Regions from separate parts of the Pantoea jilinensis genome, predicted to be linked through region 2. Evidence: predicted binding sites of a transcription regulator. Region 2 holds the regulator's gene; each other region holds the start of a gene.
The links. The regulator CRP, encoded in region 2, controls carbon source genes, mostly activating them, when cyclic AMP is high. The targets are predictions, from matches to a motif close to ATGTGANNNNNNTCACAT.

Region 1 (6,670 bases), 1.6 Mb from region 2:
GGCGTTGCGGCGGTGGGCATGACCTATCTCAGTGAAGAGATAGATGCACGGGTCGTTGCCTTTTCCATGGGGTTGTATATCAGCGGTAATTCCATAGGCGGAATGAGCGGGCGTCTGCTCAGCGGTGTCCTGACCGACCTCTTCTCATGGCGGATCGCCGTGGCGGTAATCGGCTGTTTTTCACTGGCCTCCGCGCTGATGTTCTGGAAGATCCTGCCCGCATCGCGTCATTTCAGACCCATCACCCTGCGCCCGCGTAATCTGTTAATTAACTTCCGGCTGCACTGGCGCGATCCAGGCCTGCCGTGGTTGTTTGCCGAAGGCTTCCTGCTGATGGGCGCCTTCGTCACCCTGTTCAACTACATTGGCTATCGTTTACTGGACGCGCCCTGGCATCTCAGTCAGGCCGTGGTCGGGTTGTTATCCGTGGTCTACCTGACCGGCTCATGGAGTTCGCCTAAAGCGGGCGCGCTGACCAGCCGCATTGGGCGCGGGCCGGTAATGCTGGGCGCGACAGCCATCATGTTACTGGGCCTGCTGGTAACGGCCTTTAACTCCCTCTGGCTGATCCTGCCTGGGATGATGCTGTTCACTGCCGGTTTTTTTGCTGCTCATGCCGTTGCCAGCGGCTGGATCGGTCCCCGGGCGCGTCGGGCGCGGGGACAGGCTTCCTCGCTTTATCTTTTCAGCTATTACGTGGGTTCCAGCGTGGCGGGTACGCTGGGCGGTCTGTTCTGGCATAACTTCGGCTGGGGCGGTATTACGCTATTTATCAGCGTCCTGCTGATACTGGCGTTAGCGGTTGCCTGGCGCCTGCACAGTAGAAAACTCTGACAGCCTGCACGTTTGCCAGGCCCCGCCGGGTCTGGCAAACCGCCTCCAGAACGTTTGATTCAGATCCACAACAAACAAAGTGTGCGTTTCCCGCTATAATCATTTTATTGTCATAATTCATCTGTTTTGCCTTTCAGCACGGCAACAAGGAACGCCTGTGGCTCTCTACTATTACGTTAATAAACAATCAGGATATAACGATAATCATGTCGTCCATGCTGCGGGTTGCCCTCATCTTCCCGACATGGATAACAGACTGTTTCTGGGCAGTTTTTACCACGTTAACGCCGCTATTCTTCAGGCGAAAAAATATTATGTGGGTGCAATAGGCTGTGAAAATTGCTGTCCGCTCAATCATACGACCCATCCGGCAGCTCAGCTCAGTGTGGCCCTGAAGCACACGCCAACGTCGCGTTAAGCGCAGGGCTTTTAACGGTGATGGTGTTCTCTCTGGCGTGCTGCTCCGTCACATTTTGCTTATAGATTATGCTGCTGCACAGGATCTCCTTGCGTTGTCGCGGGTAATAACCTCTGGCTATCGCCCGGTGCCAGGGCGATAAAAAAAATTCAGTATTAAAAGCGCGTTATCAGGTTTCTCTTCCCGGTTTATTGACTACAATAGCGGTTAATTTTGTGACGCAGGTCACTTTCACTGGGTGTGTCTGTCACATCCACATTCGCTATTCTGACTGGCTTGACTCCTCATGCAATCAACAACTGTTTCACGTAAGACTGCCTGGCTACGCGTGGTATTGCTGGCTATTGCTGCGTTTGTCTTCAATACCACCGAATTTGTCCCGGTTGGCCTGCTGTCCGATATTGCCGCTGACTTTTCAATGCCGACGGCTGATGTCGGGATCATGCTGACTATCTATGCCTGGGTCGTCGCGCTGCTCTCACTGCCGCTGATGCTGCTAACCCGTAATATCGAGCGACGCCTGCTGCTGGGCGTGCTATTCCTGATTTTCATCGTCAGCCATATACTTTCAACCGTCGCCTGGGATTTCCGCTCGCTGATGGTGTCACGTGTGGGCATCGCCCTGTCTCACGCGGTGTTCTGGTCGATTACAGCCTCACTGGCGATTCGCGTTGCACCCGCCGGCAAGAAAACACAGGCTCTGAGTATGCTGGCGACCGGTACTGCGCTGGCAATGGTCCTGGGCGTGCCGATTGGGCGTGTGGTCGGTCAGTATCTTGGCTGGCGTACCACCTTCGGCGCGATTGGCCTCTCGGCGCTGGTGCTGATGATTATGCTGGTGCGGATCCTGCCGCGCCTGCCGAGTGAGCATACCGGCTCGCTGAGCAGTGTGCCGATGCTGTTTCGCCGTCCCGCGCTGGTCAGCATGTATCTGCTGGTGACGCTGGTGGTGACCGCGCATTACACCGCTTACAGCTATATCGAGCCGTTTATGCAGAATGTGGCGCATTCCAGCGGCAATTTTACGACCCTGCTGCTGTTGCTGTTTGGTTCAGCGGGTATTGTGGGCAGCGTGCTGTTCAGTACCCTCGGCAATAAATTCCCTTCCGGACTGCTTATTGCCGCCATCGCACTGATAACCCTTTGTATGGGGCTGCTGATTTTTGCTGCCGTCCGACCTGCCGCTATTTCAACACTGTGCGTTGTCTGGGGCATGGCAATGATGATGATTGGACTGGGTATGCAGGTGCGGGTGCTGTCACTGGCACCCGATGCCACGGATGTGGCAATGTCGCTCATGTCAGGGATTTATAATATCGGGATTGGCGCAGGTGCGCTGCTGGGGAATCAGGTCAGTCTGCATCTGAGCATGGCGGAAGTCGGGAACGTCGGCGGGATGATCGGGCTGGTGGCGTTACTCTGGTGTATTTACATCTTCCGTCGTTATCCCCAGTTGCGGAGCAACGGATAAGGCTGTGACTTAAGAATAAAAAAGGCTTCAGATAAGTGGGTTTATCTGAAGCCTGTTTATGAATATTTATCGTGCTTTTACTTATAAAGAATGGCTGTGCCATGCAGGTTGTTGTTGCCAGAGGTCGAAGTGATGCGGAAAGACTTTGCCCCGACATCGCTGGCCTTTTCTGACAGTTGCTGCTCCAGCGAGGTCAGATTAGTACTGCCCGTCGCGCTGATGACACCGATTTTTTGCGCATCAGGCGGTGTACTGCTGACCTGCTGAGCCGCGACACTGGCAAATGAGATGCTGCTTAGCAAAGCCGCTGTCACCATCAAGCTAATACGTTTCATAACAAATCCCCTCTCACTGATTCTGTCGACACCCGATTTACTGATAAATCACTGCCGTGCCGTGCAGTTTGTTCTGGCCGCTGGTTGAGGTGATACGGAACGATTTCGCACCCGCTTCATCCGCTTTAGCACTCAACTGTGATTCAAGGGAGGTCAGGTTAGTGCCGCCCTGTACAGAGATGGTGCCGACTGGCTGCTGATTAGACGGTTCGCTGGTGACGAGGTCAGCGGCATATGCGCCAAAAGTCAGAGTGGTAAGTGCCAGTGCTGCCAGGGTGGTTTTAATGGTTTTCATCATCTTCTCTCTATTCGGTAGTTGAATTTGGTTGGTCTGAATTAGGTTGTCGCTATTTAATTAACGACCGTTAAACAAATGATAGACCCCGCCGGGGCTCGCCGTCAATATTTATTTAATGAGCGTTATTTTAATCGCGAAGTGGCGTGATTATGGGCTTCAGCCCCTTTTCTGACTTAACCATAGGGGCGATAACACTGCGCTGGCGCACAAAATGGCAACCCTGGCCGAGGGCATGCATAGCGGACCTTGCACATTTTTATAATGATCGGTAATTTAATAGGATGTTTTACTGTCAGTGAGGATGTATGAGCCAGGTTCAGGATTGTGATGTAAAGAAATGCCGTGGCCGACCTAAAGTGTTTGATCGTGACGCTGCGCTTGATAAAGCACTCACCCTGTTCTGGACACACGGTTATGAGGGAACGTCCCTGTCCGATCTTGTCGCCGCAACCGGTGCAAAAGCACCGACCCTTTACGCAGAGTTTGTGAATAAAGAAGGGTTGTTCCGTGCGGCGATGGATCGCTATATAGAGAAGTTCAGTGCCTGGCGAGAAGCGGTGTTAGGCGACGATACGTTACCCGTAGATCGCGCAATTGAAGCCTATTTCCGTGCCACCGCCGCCTGCTTTACTGAGCGTGACTCTCCCGGCGGCTGCTTCTTTATCTGCACCTCAACCGCCCTGTCGGCGGCGTCGAAGGAGATTGCCACTATGCTGCAACAGCAGCATCAGTCGCAGGAGCATGTATTAAGCGATTTTCTGCTGGCGCGTCAGCAGCGTAACGAACTGAGCGCGTCAGTCAATGTTCCGGCGCTGTCCCGTTATCTGGGTTGTATGCTGCAGGGCATGTCGGTGCGGGCGCGTGAAGGCGCTGAGCGCGACGATCTTGATAGTATTATTGATACGTTGATGGCGATGTGGCCAACGCTGACCGGCCTGTGTCAGACTAAACGGTAGAGCATCAGGGCGGCGATGCCGCCCTTTCCCTCCACTACTCCAGAAAGAACACCGGTTTCAACGGCTGACTGATTGGGCTGTTATCGGCATTCGACGGCATTAAATCTTTCATTGATGCCCACCAGCGCTGGCACACCTCCGTCTTTGCCACCGCGTGCCAGCGCTCCTCAGATTCAATCTCAACGCTGGCGAAGAGCAGATGCCGTTCGGCGTCCAGCCAGATAGCATAGTTGTGTGCGCCATGCGCTTTCAGCGTCTCAGCCAGTTCCGGCCAGATCGGGGAGTGGCGGCGCTCATACTCTGCATGAGCGTCGGCATTCACCTGCATCACAAAAGCTTTACGCAGCATTAGCAGGCCCCACATCCAGCGCGGGTTGCCACGGCTTCACCCCGAAGCGCTCACCCAATGCGACCAGCTGTTCTGTGGTAATGCTCTGGCGAATCCCGCCCATAGACAGCACTTTGACGATCACTTCGGACGATTTCTCCGCTGTGTCTATCAGACCAAAAGTCTCATCGAGCGTCGGGCCTGTACCAAAGACGCCGTGGAACGGCCACATTACCAACGTGTGCGACTGCATCTGCCCGGCCGTCGCCGCGCCGATTTCATCGGTGCCGGGCACCATCCATGGCAGCACACCCACGCCATCCGGGAAGACCACCAGACATTCAGTGCTGCCTTCCCATAACAGGCGGGTAAAGCGGGCAGAATCCATCTCCACCACATAGCTCAACGCCATAAAGTTGGTGGCGTGACAGTGCATGATCACCCGATCTGCGCCCTTGCTGACCGCTTTACGCACCGCGTGAGACTGGAAGTGTGACGCCAGCTCGGAGGTCGGCAATCCGCCATTCGACAGGCCCCAGTGAATGGTATAGGAGAGCCCTTTGTCATCGACCTGCAGCAGCGCCAGGCAATCCGCCGGATCAAGCTGAACGTTGCGCATGAATTTTCCAGACCCGGTCACCAGAAACCAGTCGTTTGCCAGCGAAGGTGCCGGTTGAGTCAGCTCAATGCAGCGAGGTGCTTTACAGAAGTCGTGGACGAAGGGTTTGACCTCCTCCTCCAGCAGACGCAGGCTGACGTTGCCGCCGTTGCGTTCGTCCCAGCCCTTCAGCCACATATCACTGGTCGCTTTGACCATTCCCTTAACAAACCCGGAAGAAAGAATGTTTTGCATCATGAAATCCTTAACGTTGGCTCAAGATCTGTTGTTCATAGTGACGGACATCACCTAACCAGCTGGCATCAGCCGGGACATCATGGCGCAGGCACCACGCTTCCCATACTGCCTGCCACGGCAGCGATTTTTGCTCTTCCAGCAGGGTCAACCGTGCGGTGTAATCACCGCTGTTTTCGGCCTGCCGCAAACGGTCGGTGGGCTCCAGCAAGGCACGCAGCAGCGCTTTTTTCGTGTTGCGTGTGCCGATAACCCAGGCGGCAATGCGGTTGATAGAGGCGTCAAAGAAATCGAGCCCGATATGGACTTTATCGAACAACTGGTGACGAACGATCTCATTCGCGATCGCCTGAGTTTCATCGTCCAGCAGCACCACATGGTCGCTGTCCCAGCGCACCGGACGGCTGACATGCAGCAGCAGACGCGGCACATAGAGCATCGCGGCAGAAATTTTGTCGGAGATCACTTCGGTGGGATGGAAATGGCCTGCATCCAGGCACAACGCCGTCTGGCGGCTGGCAGCGTAGCCGAGACAAAACTCACTGGAACCTACCGTATAGCTCTCTGCGCCAATGCCAAACAATTTGCTCTCTACCGCATCGATATGGTGCTGCGGGTTGAGTTTTTCTGAGATGACCTCATCCAGTGCGCTCATCAGACGCTGACGCGGAGCCAGTCGATCCACGGTGATATCTTTCATGCCGTCTGGCACCCAGATATTCATCACTGATGGCGAGCCCAGTTGCTCACCAAAATAGGCGGAAATACGGCGACTCGCTTTGCAGTGATCGATCCAGAACTGACGCACGGTTTTATCACTGTGCGACAGCGTAAAACCGTCTGCGCTCATCGGATGCGAGAAGCAGCTGGGATTAAAATCCAGCCCTAAATTGTGCTCTTTCGCCCAGTCAACCCAATGGGCAAAATGGGCAGGTTCAATCGCATCGCGCGTCACGGGTTTGTCGCTTTCCAGATAGATGGCGTGCAGATTCAGGCGTTTTGCACCGGGAATCAGGGACATCGCTTTGTCGATATCTCTGCGGAGTTCATCGGCGTTACGTGCTCGCCCTGGATAGTTACCCGTCGCCTGAATACCGCCGGTCAATGGGCCCTGTGGGTTTTCAAATCCCCGGACGTCATCCCCCTGCCAGCAGTGCATCGAAACCGGGATGCGGTC
Region 2 (6,670 bases):
CTACCTGCTGGCGATGCTGCAGGGTTCGTTTATCTCGCACATCAATACGCTGGTCGTGCCCGGCGGCAAAATGGGTCTGGCGATGGAGCTGATCATGGGTCCGCTGGTGAAGCGGCTGATGGAAGGTAAGCGGATAGAGTAAGAGGTCAGCAAAAAAAACGCAGAGAGCAGAGGCCTTTCGCAAAGATGTAAAACTGGCATTTCTGCGGGGAAAGGCTTACTGCTGAGCTGGCTTCAGGGAGCATACACCTTTCGCAAAGACGCAAAACCGCCATCCCTGGCAGGCTCAGCGCGGGCCATCCCTGGCCCGCTATGCTTTGCTACAGGCATATGCTCCCTTCGCTTCACGTCCGGCAACCACATCCGTTTTCAGAAAGGTCGCCACTGAAAAAACCTGGTGACAAAGAATCTTACAGCAACACCTAAGCTCAACACGCCGGGAACAGGGTCAGAAGAGGAAAGCGTCCCGCGACTGGGACAAAAACGCCGGGAGCGTTTTTAAACAACGCAAAGCGTTGGCCCGGTATGGGCGCACCTCAGGGATGAGGTGCGTAATAGCGCGGGCATAGTCTTAAAGCGGACTCTCTATGCAGGAACGGCACGACACCAGACCGACTCCGAATTGGCCCGCGACTTTAAAATGCCCTTCAGCCTGTTACAGCTCAATCACTTCATAGCTATGCGTAATCGTCACGCCTTTACCCAGCATGATGGCCACCGAACAATATTTTTCAGCAGAAAGATCCACCGCGCGTGAGACCGCTTTATCCTGGAGCGCTTTACCACTCACGATAAAATGCAGGTTGATGTGCGTAAAGATTCGCGGCGCCTCTTCACGACGTTCTGAGGTCAGTTTTACTTCACAATCAGCCACATCGTTACGGCCTTTTTGCAGAATTGATACCACGTCAATCGCGCTGCATCCGCCGGCCGCCATCAGCACCATCTCCATTGGGCTGGGCGCTTTATCGCCCGAATTTCCATCCATCAGTATCTGATGGCCGGATGAGGATTCTCCGAGGAATGTCAGTCCTTCTACCCACTTCACTCTTGCCTGCATGATTTTTGCTCCGGAATACGCTGTTTTGTCGCCAGAGTACGCTTTCGCCTGGTAAACAGCAATCCAGAGAAATCCGCCTGTAGCTGAAGCGAGACAACACAAGACAGTCGGCAAAAGCTGTGCTACAAACAGTGCTGAAAATATTTTTCGTCACCCGATGGCGAAGCCGGGAAGAATGATGCGCACTGCGCCTGATGCGGCCCGAATAATTTCCTGAAAGGGAAACGCTTGAAGCTTTCACCGCCTGACAGGGAAAACTGCCCCCTGTATTTTGGGCACGATTACAACAGAGGATAATAGCGAATGGTTCTCGGCAAACCGCAAACAGACCCTACACTCGAATGGTTCCTGTCCCATTGCCATATTCACAAGTATCCATCCAAAAGTACGCTGATTCACCAAGGTGAAAAAGCAGAAACGCTTTACTACATCGTGAAAGGTTCCGTCGCGGTTCTGATTAAAGATGAAGAAGGCAAAGAGATGATTCTTTCCTACCTGAATCAGGGCGATTTCATTGGTGAGCTTGGCCTGTTCGAAGAAGGCCAGGAGCGCAGCGCCTGGGTACGTGCGAAAAGCGCGTGCGAAGTGGCGGAGATTTCTTACAAGAAATTCCGTCAGCTGATTCAGGTTAATCCCGACATCCTGATGCGACTCTCCTCGCAGATGGCGCGTCGCCTGCAGGTCACGTCTGAAAAAGTGGGTAACCTCGCTTTCCTCGACGTCACCGGACGCATTGCACAGACCCTGCTCAACCTGGCGAAGCAGCCAGATGCCATGACGCATCCCGACGGCATGCAAATTAAAATCACTCGTCAGGAAATTGGCCAGATTGTGGGTTGTTCACGCGAAACCGTGGGCCGTATTTTGAAGATGCTGGAAGATCAGAACCTGATCTCCGCACACGGCAAAACCATCGTCGTTTACGGCACCCGCTAATTCCTGTCACCCACGGCGTGATGGCAACATCACGCCGTTATTGTTTGTGTTGGGCCGATGTGGCGTCGAATTATTTACCATCCTGAAGTCAACTACGCCTTGCGGCAAACGCTGGTGCTTTGTCTGCCCGTCGCGCTGGGCTGGCTGGCTGGCGACCTGCAAAAAGGTCTGCTGTTCTCGTTAGTGCCTGCCTGCTGCAATATTGCCGGTCTGGATACCCCGCATAAACGCTTTTTCAAACGCCTGATTGTGGGTGGCAGCCTGTTTGCCCTCGGCAGCTTCCTGATTCAGTGGCTCACCCTGCATGCCATTCCGCTGCCGCTCATCCTGTTCGCCATGCCCCTGCTGCTCGGCGTGACGGGTGAGATCAGCCCGCTGCATGGTCGTCTGCTGCCCGGCACGCTTATCGCCGCCATTTTTACCCTGAGCCTCATTGGCCGCATGCCCATCTATGTTACCCCGCTGCTCTACATCGGCGGCACGCTCTGGTATGGGCTGTTTAACTGGTTCTGGTTCTGGCTGTGGAAAGAGCAGCCGATGCGCGAAAGCCTCAGCCTGATCTACCGCGAGCTGGCTAACTACTGCGACGCCAAATACACCCTGCTGACGCAGCTGACCGACCCGGAAAAGGCACTGCCGCCGCTGCTGGCGCGTCAGCAGAAAGTGGTCGATCTGATTAACACCTGCTATCAGCAGATGCACATGCTGTCGGCAAGCCGCGATCACAGCCATAAGCGGCTGACGCGCGCCTTTCAGGTGGCGCTGGATCTGCAGGAACACATCTCGGTTAGTCTGCATCGGCCGGAAGAGGTGCAGAAGCTGGTCGAACAGAGCCATGCCGAAGCGGTGATCCGCTGGAATGCCAAAACCATTTCGGCCCGGCTACGGGTGCTGGCGGATAACATCCTTTATCATCAGCTACCCGATCGCTTTGCGATGGACAAACAGCTTGGCGCGCTGGAGAAGATCGCCCATCAGCATCCCGACAATCCGGTGGGTAACTTCTGTCTTTACCACTTCAACCGCATTGCGCGGGTGCTGCGCACGCAGAAACCGCTGTATCAGCGTGATCTGATGGCGGATCGTCAGCGCCGTCTGCCGCTGTTACCGGCGCTGCGCAGTTATCTCTCTTTTCGCTCGTCAGCGCTGCGCACCGCCGGACGCTTTGCGGTAATGCTGATGCTGGGCAGTGCACTGGCGCTGTTCTTCAACATCCCCAAACCTTACTGGATCCTGATGACCATCATGTTCGTCAGCCAGAACGGTTACAGCGCTACGCGTGTTCGCATCCAGCACCGTGCGCTGGGCACCTTTGCCGGTCTGGTGATTGCGGCCGCCACGTTGCGGCTGGCGGTACCGGAGTCGCTGGTGCTGCTGATCATGCTGGCAATAACCTTTATCAGCTATCGCTTTACGCGCCAGTTCTATGGCTGGTCAATGATTGGCTTTACGGTCACGGCGGTTTACTCGCTGCAATTGCTGTCGCTGAATGGCGCGCAGTTTCTGCTGCCGCGACTGATGGATACGCTGATGGGCTGTCTGATCGCCTTTGGCGGAATGCTGTGGCTGTGGCCGCAGTGGCAGAGTGGCTTACTGCGACAGAACGCCCATGATGCGCTGGAAGCCGATCAGGACGCACTGAGATTGTTGCTGGGTAACGAACAGTCACCTGAGAAACTGGCGTATCAGCGCGTGAAGGTGAATCAGGCGCACAATGCGCTGTTTAACTCGCTGAATCAGGCGATGCAGGAACCCGCGTTTAACTCCCGCTATCTGAGTGATATGCGGCTCTGGGTCACGCACAGTCAGTTTATTGTTGAGCACATTAATGCCATAACGATTCTGGCGCGGGAGCACACTATGCTGACCGACTCGCTGGCAGAACGCTATCTGCAATCCTGTGAAATCGCGCTACAGCGGTGTCAGCAGCGGCTGGAATATGATGGTGAAAGCTCACAGGTTAATCTGCTGGATGATCTTGAGAACATCAGTGAGGGACCTGTCACGGTGGTGGAACAGCATGTGCGACGTATTCTTGACCATCTGAGCGTGATGTACACCATCTCCTCACTGGCATGGAACCAGCGACCACAACATGGCCGCTGGCTGATCAGACGCTTACGTAAAAACTAGCCTAGCCGTTAAGCACCTTGCCGACGGCGGTGGCGAAGCGGCGCATGCCCTCTTCGATATCGGCCGGTTCGATAATCAGTGACGGCGCAAAACGCATCACGTCGGTGCCGGCAACCAGCACCATCACGCCCTCAGCGGCGGCGGCATTCAGTATGTCGCGTGACTTCCCGGCATGCTGAGGTTTAAGCGCGGCGCCAATCAGCAACCCCTTGCCGCGAATGTCACTGAACAAGTCATACTTCGCATCAATGGCCTGCAGCGCTGTGACAAAGTGCTCACGCCGCATATCGACACCCGCCAGCACGTCCGGCGTATTGATAATATCCAGCGCCGTTTCAGCGATGGCGCAGGCCAGCGGATTGCCGCCATACGTGGTCCCATGCACGCCTGGTGCCATGGTCGAGGCGATCTCGTTAGTGGTCAGCATGGCGCTGACCGGGAAACCGCCGCCCAGCGCTTTGGCTGAGGTCAGAATATCGGGCTGGACGCCATAATGCTCATAGGCGAACAGTTTGCCGCTGCGTCCCATGCCACTCTGCACTTCATCCAGCACCAGCAGCGCCTGATGCTGATCGCAAAGCTCGCGCAGTCCCTGCATAAATTCCTGCGTCGCGGGCACTACGCCGCCTTCGCCCTGAATCGGTTCAACCACGATGGCGCAGGTGTGGTCGTCGATTACCGCTTTCACTGCATCAAGGTCATTAAACGGCACGTGGACGATATCCGCCGGTTTCGGCCCGAACCCGTCGGAATATTTTGGCTGTCCGCCGACCGTAACGGTAAACAGCGTCCGGCCATGAAAGGCGTTATGGAAGGCGATGATTTTACTTTTAAACGGGCTGTGACGTTTGCAGGCGTAGTAGCGCGCCAGCTTAAACGCGGCTTCGTTGGCTTCGGCACCGGAGTTGGCAAAGAAGACGCGATCGGCAAAGGTCGCCTGGATTAACTTACTGGCAAGGCGCAGCGCCGGTTCGTTGGTGAAGACGTTGCTGGTGTGCCACAGCGTCTCGCCCTGGCTTTTCAGCGTCTCCACCAGCGCAGGATGGCAGTGTCCAAGTGCGGTGACGGCGATACCACCCGAGAAATCGATATACTCTTTGCCCTGCTGATCCCATACACGGCTGCCCTTGCCTTTTACCGGCACGAACTGCGCAGGTGCATAAACAGGCAAAATAACGTTATCGAACGTCTCCCGCGTGACCGCAATTTTTTCCGCTGCCATTGATGACCCCATTTAAATGATTATTGTGCAAACATGAAATAATAATCACAAAATATGCATAAAAAATCACTCAAAGGCAACTTATTGCTCAAGGAAATTGCGCAGCAGCAGATGTCCCTGCTCGCTGAGAATGCTCTCGGGATGGAACTGTACGCCTTCCAGCGCCAGAGTTTTGTGGCGGAATCCCATAATTTCGTCAGGCTCGCCGTCACGCATCGTCCAGGCCGTCACCTCGAACGCCTCGGGCAGAGTATCGCGCTGCACAATCAGCGAGTGATAGCGGGTCACGGTAAGGGGATTATTGAGATTGCGAAACACGCCCTGGCCGGTGTGCTGAATGGCAGAGGTTTTGCCGTGCATCACCTGACGCGCACGTACCACCTGCGCGCCATACGCCTGCGCAATCGCCTGATGGCCCAGGCAGACGCCCAGCACCGGCAGCTGTCCGGCGAAGTGCCGGATTGCCGCCAGCGAGATGCCTGATTCCGACGGCGTGCAGGGGCCAGGCGAGATGGCCAGATGGGTCAGTGGCAGCGCCGCCATCTGCTCCAGCGTGATGGCATCATTGCGCACCACCTGAACCTGCGCGCCCAGCTCGCAGAAATATTGATAGAGATTCCAGGTAAAGGAGTCGTAATTGTCGATAAGCAGCAGCATGACGTGTCCAGAATGATAAACCGCGCCGCTATTCTACGCGGTCAGGCCGCCTCACTCACCACTTTCGCAAAGACCTGCTCCAGCGGGACCAAATCTCCGGCTACACCGGCCTGATTCGCCGCTTTCCAGCTTTCAGCATCCGTCTCTTCCCAGTTCAGCAGATATCCGGCATGCAGTGCAAGCTGTTCAAAGAAAATCCGCTGCGCCCGACCATTTCCGTGGCGGAAAGGATGCAGCATATTGATTTCGCAATAGTAGTGAGCGAGGCGCTGAATAAATTCGTCACGCGGCAAATCAGCTAACCCCTTCTCTTCTTCCAGCGCGGCCATCAGGGCATTGCCTTCCTTTTCGATATATTCGAAATGACAGAACGGCGTCTCATCACGCCAGATATCAATGGTGCGCAGTTCCCCCGCCCAGCTGTAGACATCCTGAAACAGCGTGCGATGGATCTGGCGCAGGTAAGGCAGCCCGGGATTACGCGGGCCCAGCTCCAGCGTAGCGGCGCGTGCCGCACTAAAGCTCAGCTCTGCCTTGCGCAGCTGCGCAGCGTCATGAATATCGGGCAGGTTTTTCAGCACGTTGTCGTGCTGCCACAGGTAGGGATCCTGGCTGACGGCGGTATTAGAGTCCATATTGCCTCCTCAGTGACGCCAGACGTG
Region 3 (6,670 bases), 180 kb from region 2:
TCCACTATCTGCAGGCGGGCAGCGTGGCGTCGCGGAAAGAGCCGATCAGCTTCAAAGAGTGGCGTGGCCTGTTTAAGCAGCGCACCATGTGGGGCATGATGATTGGCTTCAGCGGCATCAACTACACCGCGTGGCTCTATATCGCCTGGCTGCCGGGCTACCTGCAGTCCACCTATCATCTCGATCTGAAAAGTACTGGCCTGCTGGCGGCGATTCCGTTCCTGTTTGGTGCAGCGGGCATGCTGCTGAATGGCTATGTGGTTGACTCGCTGGTGCGTCGTGGCTTTAACGCCGTAAAAACCCGCAAAGTCTGCATCGTCAGTGGGATGCTGCTGTCAGCCGGATTCACCGCCGTGGTGACCCGCGCGACCGATACCACCAGCGCCGTGACGCTGATTGGCATGGCGCTGTTCTGTATCCATTTCGCCGGCACCTCATGCTGGGGATTGATCCACGCCAACGTCACCGCCCGCATGACCGCTTCGGTCGGCAGCATCCAGAACTTTGCCAGCTTTATCTTCGCCTCGTTCGCGCCAGTGATCACCGGCTGGGTGCTCGACACCACCAAATCGTTCAGCCTGGCGCTAATGATCTGTGCCTGCGTCACGCTGGTTGGCGCACTCGCCTACCTGCTGCTGGTGCGCCAGCCCATCACCGACGGCGAATAATCGCAGGACGGCGCGGCGGCTACGTCAGCGCCGTCAGCGTGACGCCATGTTTTGCACCGTAACGTTTAATACCTGCCATCACCTTCTCTGAATTAAGCGGAGGCGGCGGTGGCAACAGCGGTGCCCGTTCACGCAGCGCCGAGTCGAAGCGGGCAAACGTCGCGAAGTCACGCGGGTAGCGGGCTTCATCCACACCAATTAAAACTCCCTCGTCACGCGCATGGGACAGCAGCGCCCGCCAGCGATCAATCTCCGCCAGCCCGATACTGTCGGTACCATGAGAAAAGAGCATCATATCGATGTTACGGAATGGCGGCTGTTTTTCCAGGAAACGTTGCAGCGCTAATGCCGAGGATTCGCTGCTAAAGCTCAGCCAGAACGGAATCGACTGCTGCTGCTGCGTACACCACGGATCCATCAGCAGGAAACTGTCCACCGTCAGCCGGGTCGGTAAGATTCCCGCCGCCAGATACCAGTCGCGGTAGATCTCCGCCACCACATAACTCATTGCTTCCGGATTCTCGTAGCGAATCTCCATCAGCTTCCAGCTCTGCGCTTCGGCAAGCTTTTTCAGCGGTGCGATCAGATAACCATCCAGCCCCCACTCCGCTTCCGGCACCCGGTCGGTAATGGCTGGCGGCGTCCAGCGCTCACGATCCACGCCGTAACGTGCCAGATATTCCGCTACGCGCGGACCGCCCTGCATAAACTCTTTTTCGCTGGCTCCGCCCGGCGCACCAAACTGAAAGAAAGAGCGATCGCTGGTGCGCGTTACCGGCCATTGCTGGGTGCAGTGATTGATAAACAGTGTGGAACCGGCGGGCAGACTGCCCATCAGGAATTCGTTAAAAGCCAGCGGCAGTTCGCGCAGTTTCAGCCGGAAATAGCGCATCTGGTCGAGCATCAGGCGATCCTGATTCGGGTCGTGCATGTGGTGAACCGCCAGCCGTGGCCAGGCAGCCAGCAGCGCGGCGGCCACCTCTTTACCTTGCTCGAAATTCGCTTCTGCATCATCCGGATCGTTACTGGCGGCGCGCACCGGACAGAGAAACGTCTGCGGCAGCCAGGGCACGTTCATTGCCGACGCCAGATGCACCAGCGCGCCGTTCGACGAACCGATAAAGGCCGCCGGATAATCCTGCTGTGGGTACTCACTCACCATCCATTCAGCAATGCCTTCTATATCCAGCTCACCCGCCTGGCGCAGGCTGATGCCTTCTGCCATGCCGCCCAGCGCATAACCCCACTCACGTAGCCCGGTCGGCAGACGATTCAGCGAGGGCAGTAACCGGTCAAGCGTCGGTGACTGGCTCGGACTGGCGAAGGGACGATCGTGAAGCGCATTTGCAAGCGCCAGAAGCATGGCGGCAGCAGAGTCAAAACGGGCGATGCCCTTGGGCGGTTTACTCATGCTGATTCTCCTGCTGAATGCGCGCCACGAACGGGCGGATGGCGTTGCAGAAACTCCACGGATAGACGTAGTGCAGCGTGTGGGTACCATCGCGCAGCGTCAGACGTTCGCTGCGCGGCATCAGCGCGGCGAGCTCATCCAGCCAGCGTGCCGGGCAGACTGGATCACGCGAGCCACGCAGCAGCAGCGTTGGTGCGTTGATGTAAGTGAGGCGATGCTCAATATGGTCGCGCATCATGACGCGTAATGTGCCGAACGCGCGCCATAGCCCGGCCTTGGCGTAGTCGATGCACGCCAGCGAACCCGGCGAGCGATGCGCCTCCAGACCACGATTGCGCCAGTTGCGCCAGCACTGGCGTGTCAGACTGCGCGCATGGCGATCCACCGTCGGCCCTTGCAAGACCAGCCCCGCTACCGCCTGCGGATATTTCACCGCCAGCGCAGCCAGAATCTGGCAGCCAAACGCATTGCCCACCCAGATGGCACGCTGAAACCCGTTGTGCTGCAGCCAGAGCCAGAGCGCATCAGCCTGCTGATCCACCGTCATGATGGGTGCGGAAGGTGGCAGCGTGCTGGCCCCAAAACCAGGCAGATCCGGCACCAGTACGTGATAGTCGCGGCCCAGTGCCAGTGCGAGCGGCTCCATCGCCCGGCCCGACATCACCAGCCCGTGAATCAGCACCACCGGCAGTCCCTGATCCTCATTAGGTGTGACACGCGTAAACATGCGCCAGTCGCCCACCTGCTGGAAATAACCCGCCAGCCCGGCGTGGTGACTGCGCGGCAACACCGGCGGCGTCTGCTTCAGTTGCTGCCAGCGTTTCATACCCCAAAGCGTAGCCGCTACACCTAATCCCACGCCTGCCACAATCGCTGCCTGTTTTCGTCGATGCTTCTGGATCATCCGCTGCTCCTGATTTGGGGAGGATAATTCAGTGTAGGACGGGATTGGGTTGAAGGCGGGTTAATGGTGGGTTGAAGGTTTGGCGTAAGAGGTAATTTCTTAGAGAATGGCAAAATTTGCTGTGTAGCGTCGCTTGCTGTTTTGCGGACAACATGACCCCGACCGTACACTATATTGCAGATGGCAAGTAGCGCACTGCTGCATAATCCTGTTTACGAGTGCTTCGCGCTTTAGAGCTGGATATCAGACATAAAGAGTAGTTATCAGAAAGAGTGCCCTTTGCGGGATTTTTAGTGCCATTATCAGGTAAAGTTATTTAAGCTACACAGGTAATTTTAAGGATAAAAGTCTATGAAATTGAACGAAAAGGCGCTGCTGGATTCCGGCTTTAACTATGCAGATCTTAAGAAGCTTAAAAACAACATTGCTAACTATGGCGGCTCTCTGGATTCGGTTATCCATGACCTTGCTAACCGCTTTATTGCTGCAAAGTGGATTACTATCGTTGCCTTAGCCATTCTCGTTCTCACGTTAGTGCTGGCATCCTCAGATACCAGCATCACGCTCACAGGTACACTTGCAATTGTATTACCTTTTATATGGTATCTAACGCCAGCAACACTTGCCTATAAGGCATGGCGCTATCGTAAATTAACAACTAATTCTGAACAGCGCCCTTAACAGATATAAGGTCAAATATGACTTTGGCCGTAACACCATAACCGACTATGTGCATTGTGAGTTTGGCGCGGCTCATTGTGTTAACTTTTCGGAAATAATCGGATGGCATGTATCTGAATAAACGCCAGGTTCCGGGGCGCCTGAAGAGGCCAAATACGGTATAAGCATTTGCGACCAGCGAGACTGATTTATAGACTGCCAGCCCGCTGTTTGGACTGAACCCCATAAATTGAGCGGAAGACATGGCAGCATCAGCCACTAAACCTTCGGTGTTTTTTATACCCATAACGTAGTTCGAAAATTCTTTGCTTATGCCGTTAGCGCCGTCAATAACCAGCACTGCACCAGCCAGAATACCCATAGGCGTCATAGAACCTATAAGGGTTAGGCCAGTAGCTATTTCGGCACCGGCCATAACAACATTTACAGCAGAAATCACATACCCAACGATTTTATTGTTTTCCTTAACAAACTCCACTTTGGCGTAGAGTTTCGCAGCTTTCATGCGCAGCATTCTGTCCTGCTCCTGAAGGTTTTCCATTTCTATCCGCAAATTTCTAATACATGCCACGCACTCTTCGTCAGATTTTGCACGTCGTGCAGCGGCAAATTCCTTCTCAATGAGATCTCTAATCTCCTGAACGAACTTTACCTGAGTCATGCCATTTGAAAGATGGGCCGAGGACACATGATTAGCCGTATTGATCAGCTTTCTGGCCTCAAGATTAATCATTGTTTCAGCCCAGTGCTTATTTCGGCCTGAGCGCATCATATCGAGCAATGCTGCATCCATTTATATTCTCCCTGAACATTATATCGCCGATAAGACCTCATATATTCAGCTATAAGCCGTCGATTACGACAGAATTAAGCTACATGAGATAGCATATTAAAGGATGACCTATCAGAAAAAATTTACAATTTAGAGCGGCACTAAATCATGACACTTTTGCCATGATTCTCACGTTGACGCAGAGACAATCAGCATGAAATCGAAAACCAGGTTACATAAACAAGGAATTACAACCAGCACATAACGCACGGCTGCAAAGGCGTCATTTTGTCGCCAGAAAGTGTTTTTAGCGGAAAGACAACAAGAAGAGTGGCAGAAGCAGATTAGACGCACCAGGAAGTGCAAAACGCGGGTTTACTCAGAAGAAAGCAAAAGCAAAAGGTGATAATCACAGGTCGATCCCTGACCGCGATTATCGAGGGTTTCTTGCGGGGTGCTTAGTACATGGCACCCGGCGGTACGTGTTTGAACGTCTCAACATAAGCGCGGAACACGTGTTTAATGATGCGTTTCATAAAATGCCTGATTCAAATTTAGTTGAACATATACTGAAAAAGTATAGCCGCTGTGCGTTTTAACAGCAAATAAATTTGAAGCAGATCACAAAAATACCGCTTTTATGTGCAAAGGCCCTAGGCGGTGTAGCCAAGATGCTGCAACAGAATGGTGGAGCCGACGGCGATTAACACCACGCCACCCAGTACTTCCGCCCATTTGCCCAGTACCGGACCGATAAAGCGTCCGACTAATACGCCGGTCGTCGCCATCACTGTGGTGGCGGCACCAATGGTCAGCGCGGTGGTGATGATATTCACCTGTAAAAAGGCCAGACCAACGCCGACCGCCAGTGCATCCAGGCTGGTCGCGACGGCAGTGGTCGCCAGGACCATAAAGCCATGACTTTGCGGGGCTTCACAAGGTTCTGCGACGGCTGTCTGACGAAAACCTTCCATCATCATACGGCCACCCAGAAAGGCCAGCAGGGTGAAGGCAACCCAGTGATCCCACGCCATGATGTAACGACTGGCCGCCAGACCAAGTGCCCAGCCAATCAGTGGGGTCAGCGCTTCAATAGAGCCGAAGATCAGACCGGTACGCAGCGCTTCTTTAAAACCAGGACGATGCAATGTGGCACCTTTGCCCAGCGCAGCGGCAAACGCGTCCATCGACATACCCAGCGCAAGAATTAAAGTGGCAATAAAGGTCATGATTTATTCACCTGGGGCGAAAAAGCGGCAATTCACGCTGAATTCACCACACAAAGTGTTCAGTTATGAAAAAGTGGGCGCAGTCTACCACGCAAACCTCAAGATAAAAAGACAGTAAAATCAGGGATTTAAGTATAGCAAAGGCTATAACTCTTATCATTCGCTATGAATGGCGCTAAGTCGATGGTGGCAAAGCATTTTCTGGCCGTTTTCCCTGCCCTGCACTACGCCATGTGGGCGTATTGCCGCACACCACCATTGAACCCTGTCGACGATTACCGGAAAATGCCGGGCTGATAAATATGGGATACCGGTTATGAATAACCCTTTTGAAACGTTGGTTGTGCCTGGTGGCATTTTGCTGCTGGGCTTTCTCTCGGCGCTGCTGCTGCCCGCGCCCGCTTTTAGCGTGACGGTGGCGCAGCATCTGTTGCAGATGTTCCATTTACAGGATCTGAATCAGCTCTACACAGTGGTGTTTTGCGTCTGGTTTTTGCTACTGGGCGCCATAGAGTTTTTTGTTATCCGCTTTGTCTGGCGTCGCTGGTTCAGGGGCTGACCGCCTGCGCATCGACCAGCGCTTTTAGCCGTTCAGCGCTGCGCGCGTAACCTTCACGCGGCAGATGTGCCGCACCCAGTACCAGACCCGCACCGCGCTGCCCGGCCTGCTGATACCAGACCGACAGCGGCGAGGGGGCCATGCCCCACTCCACCGCCTGCTGCGCAATGGCCTCATCCGGAGTACCGGCGGGTAAGCGGACAATCACCGCCAGCCCGGTGCGTTGCAGGTCGGGAAAGTAAGGATGGAGCGCCGCAACCATCTGCTCCAGTCGCTCATGATAAACGCGCTTCATGCGCCGCAGATGCCGCATAAAGTGTCCGTCCCGCAGAAACTCCGCCACCGCGTTGTGTAACAATCCTGAGGATGCAGGCGAAAGCAACGCGCAGACCTCACCGAAGCGCGCCGTCAGCGCCGGCGGAACCACCATAAAACCGAGCCGCAGT

Region 1: the regulator CRP is predicted to act here: its motif matches at 1,466-1,483, upstream of KTJ90_RS09595 (sugar transporter).
Region 3: the regulator CRP is predicted to act here: its motif matches at 5,046-5,063, upstream of azuC (stress response protein AzuC).

What each region holds. Positions count from the first base shown of each region.
Region 1 is NZ_CP077746.1:2,033,498-2,040,167, reverse strand. It holds gene ynfM (multidrug efflux MFS transporter YnfM/SxtP(Kp)) at 1-834, shown strand, start outside; gene KTJ90_RS09600 (hypothetical protein) at 992-1,252, shown strand; gene KTJ90_RS09595 (sugar transporter) at 1,539-2,723, shown strand; gene bhsA (multiple stress resistance protein BhsA) at 2,801-3,058, opposite strand; gene bhsA (multiple stress resistance protein BhsA) at 3,096-3,353, opposite strand; gene KTJ90_RS09580 (TetR/AcrR family transcriptional regulator) at 3,662-4,312, shown strand; gene rhaM (L-rhamnose mutarotase) at 4,347-4,661, opposite strand; gene rhaD (rhamnulose-1-phosphate aldolase) at 4,651-5,493, opposite strand; gene KTJ90_RS09565 (L-rhamnose isomerase) at 5,504-6,670, opposite strand, start outside.
Region 2 is NZ_CP077746.1:417,032-423,701, reverse strand. It holds gene KTJ90_RS01935 (phosphoribulokinase) at 1-142, shown strand, start outside; gene KTJ90_RS01930 (OsmC family protein) at 656-1,060, opposite strand; gene crp (cAMP-activated global transcriptional regulator CRP) at 1,364-1,996, shown strand; gene KTJ90_RS01920 (YccS/YhfK family putative transporter) at 2,054-4,129, shown strand; gene argD (bifunctional acetylornithine/succinyldiaminopimelate transaminase) at 4,131-5,351, opposite strand; gene KTJ90_RS01910 (aminodeoxychorismate/anthranilate synthase component II) at 5,433-6,008, opposite strand; gene KTJ90_RS01905 (putative adenosine monophosphate-protein transferase Fic) at 6,050-6,643, opposite strand; gene KTJ90_RS01900 (YhfG family protein) at 6,633-6,670, opposite strand, start outside.
Region 3 is NZ_CP077746.1:232,175-238,844, reverse strand. It holds gene KTJ90_RS01110 (MFS transporter) at 1-668, shown strand, start outside; gene KTJ90_RS01105 (hypothetical protein) at 688-2,079, opposite strand; gene KTJ90_RS01100 (alpha/beta fold hydrolase) at 2,072-2,983, opposite strand; gene KTJ90_RS01095 (hypothetical protein) at 3,335-3,664, shown strand; gene KTJ90_RS01090 (DUF4225 domain-containing protein) at 3,642-4,457, opposite strand; gene azuC (stress response protein AzuC) at 4,895-4,972, opposite strand; gene mntP (manganese efflux pump MntP) at 5,090-5,665, opposite strand; gene KTJ90_RS01075 (DUF1158 domain-containing protein) at 5,982-6,224, shown strand; gene pdxR (MocR-like pyridoxine biosynthesis transcription factor PdxR) at 6,214-6,670, opposite strand, start outside.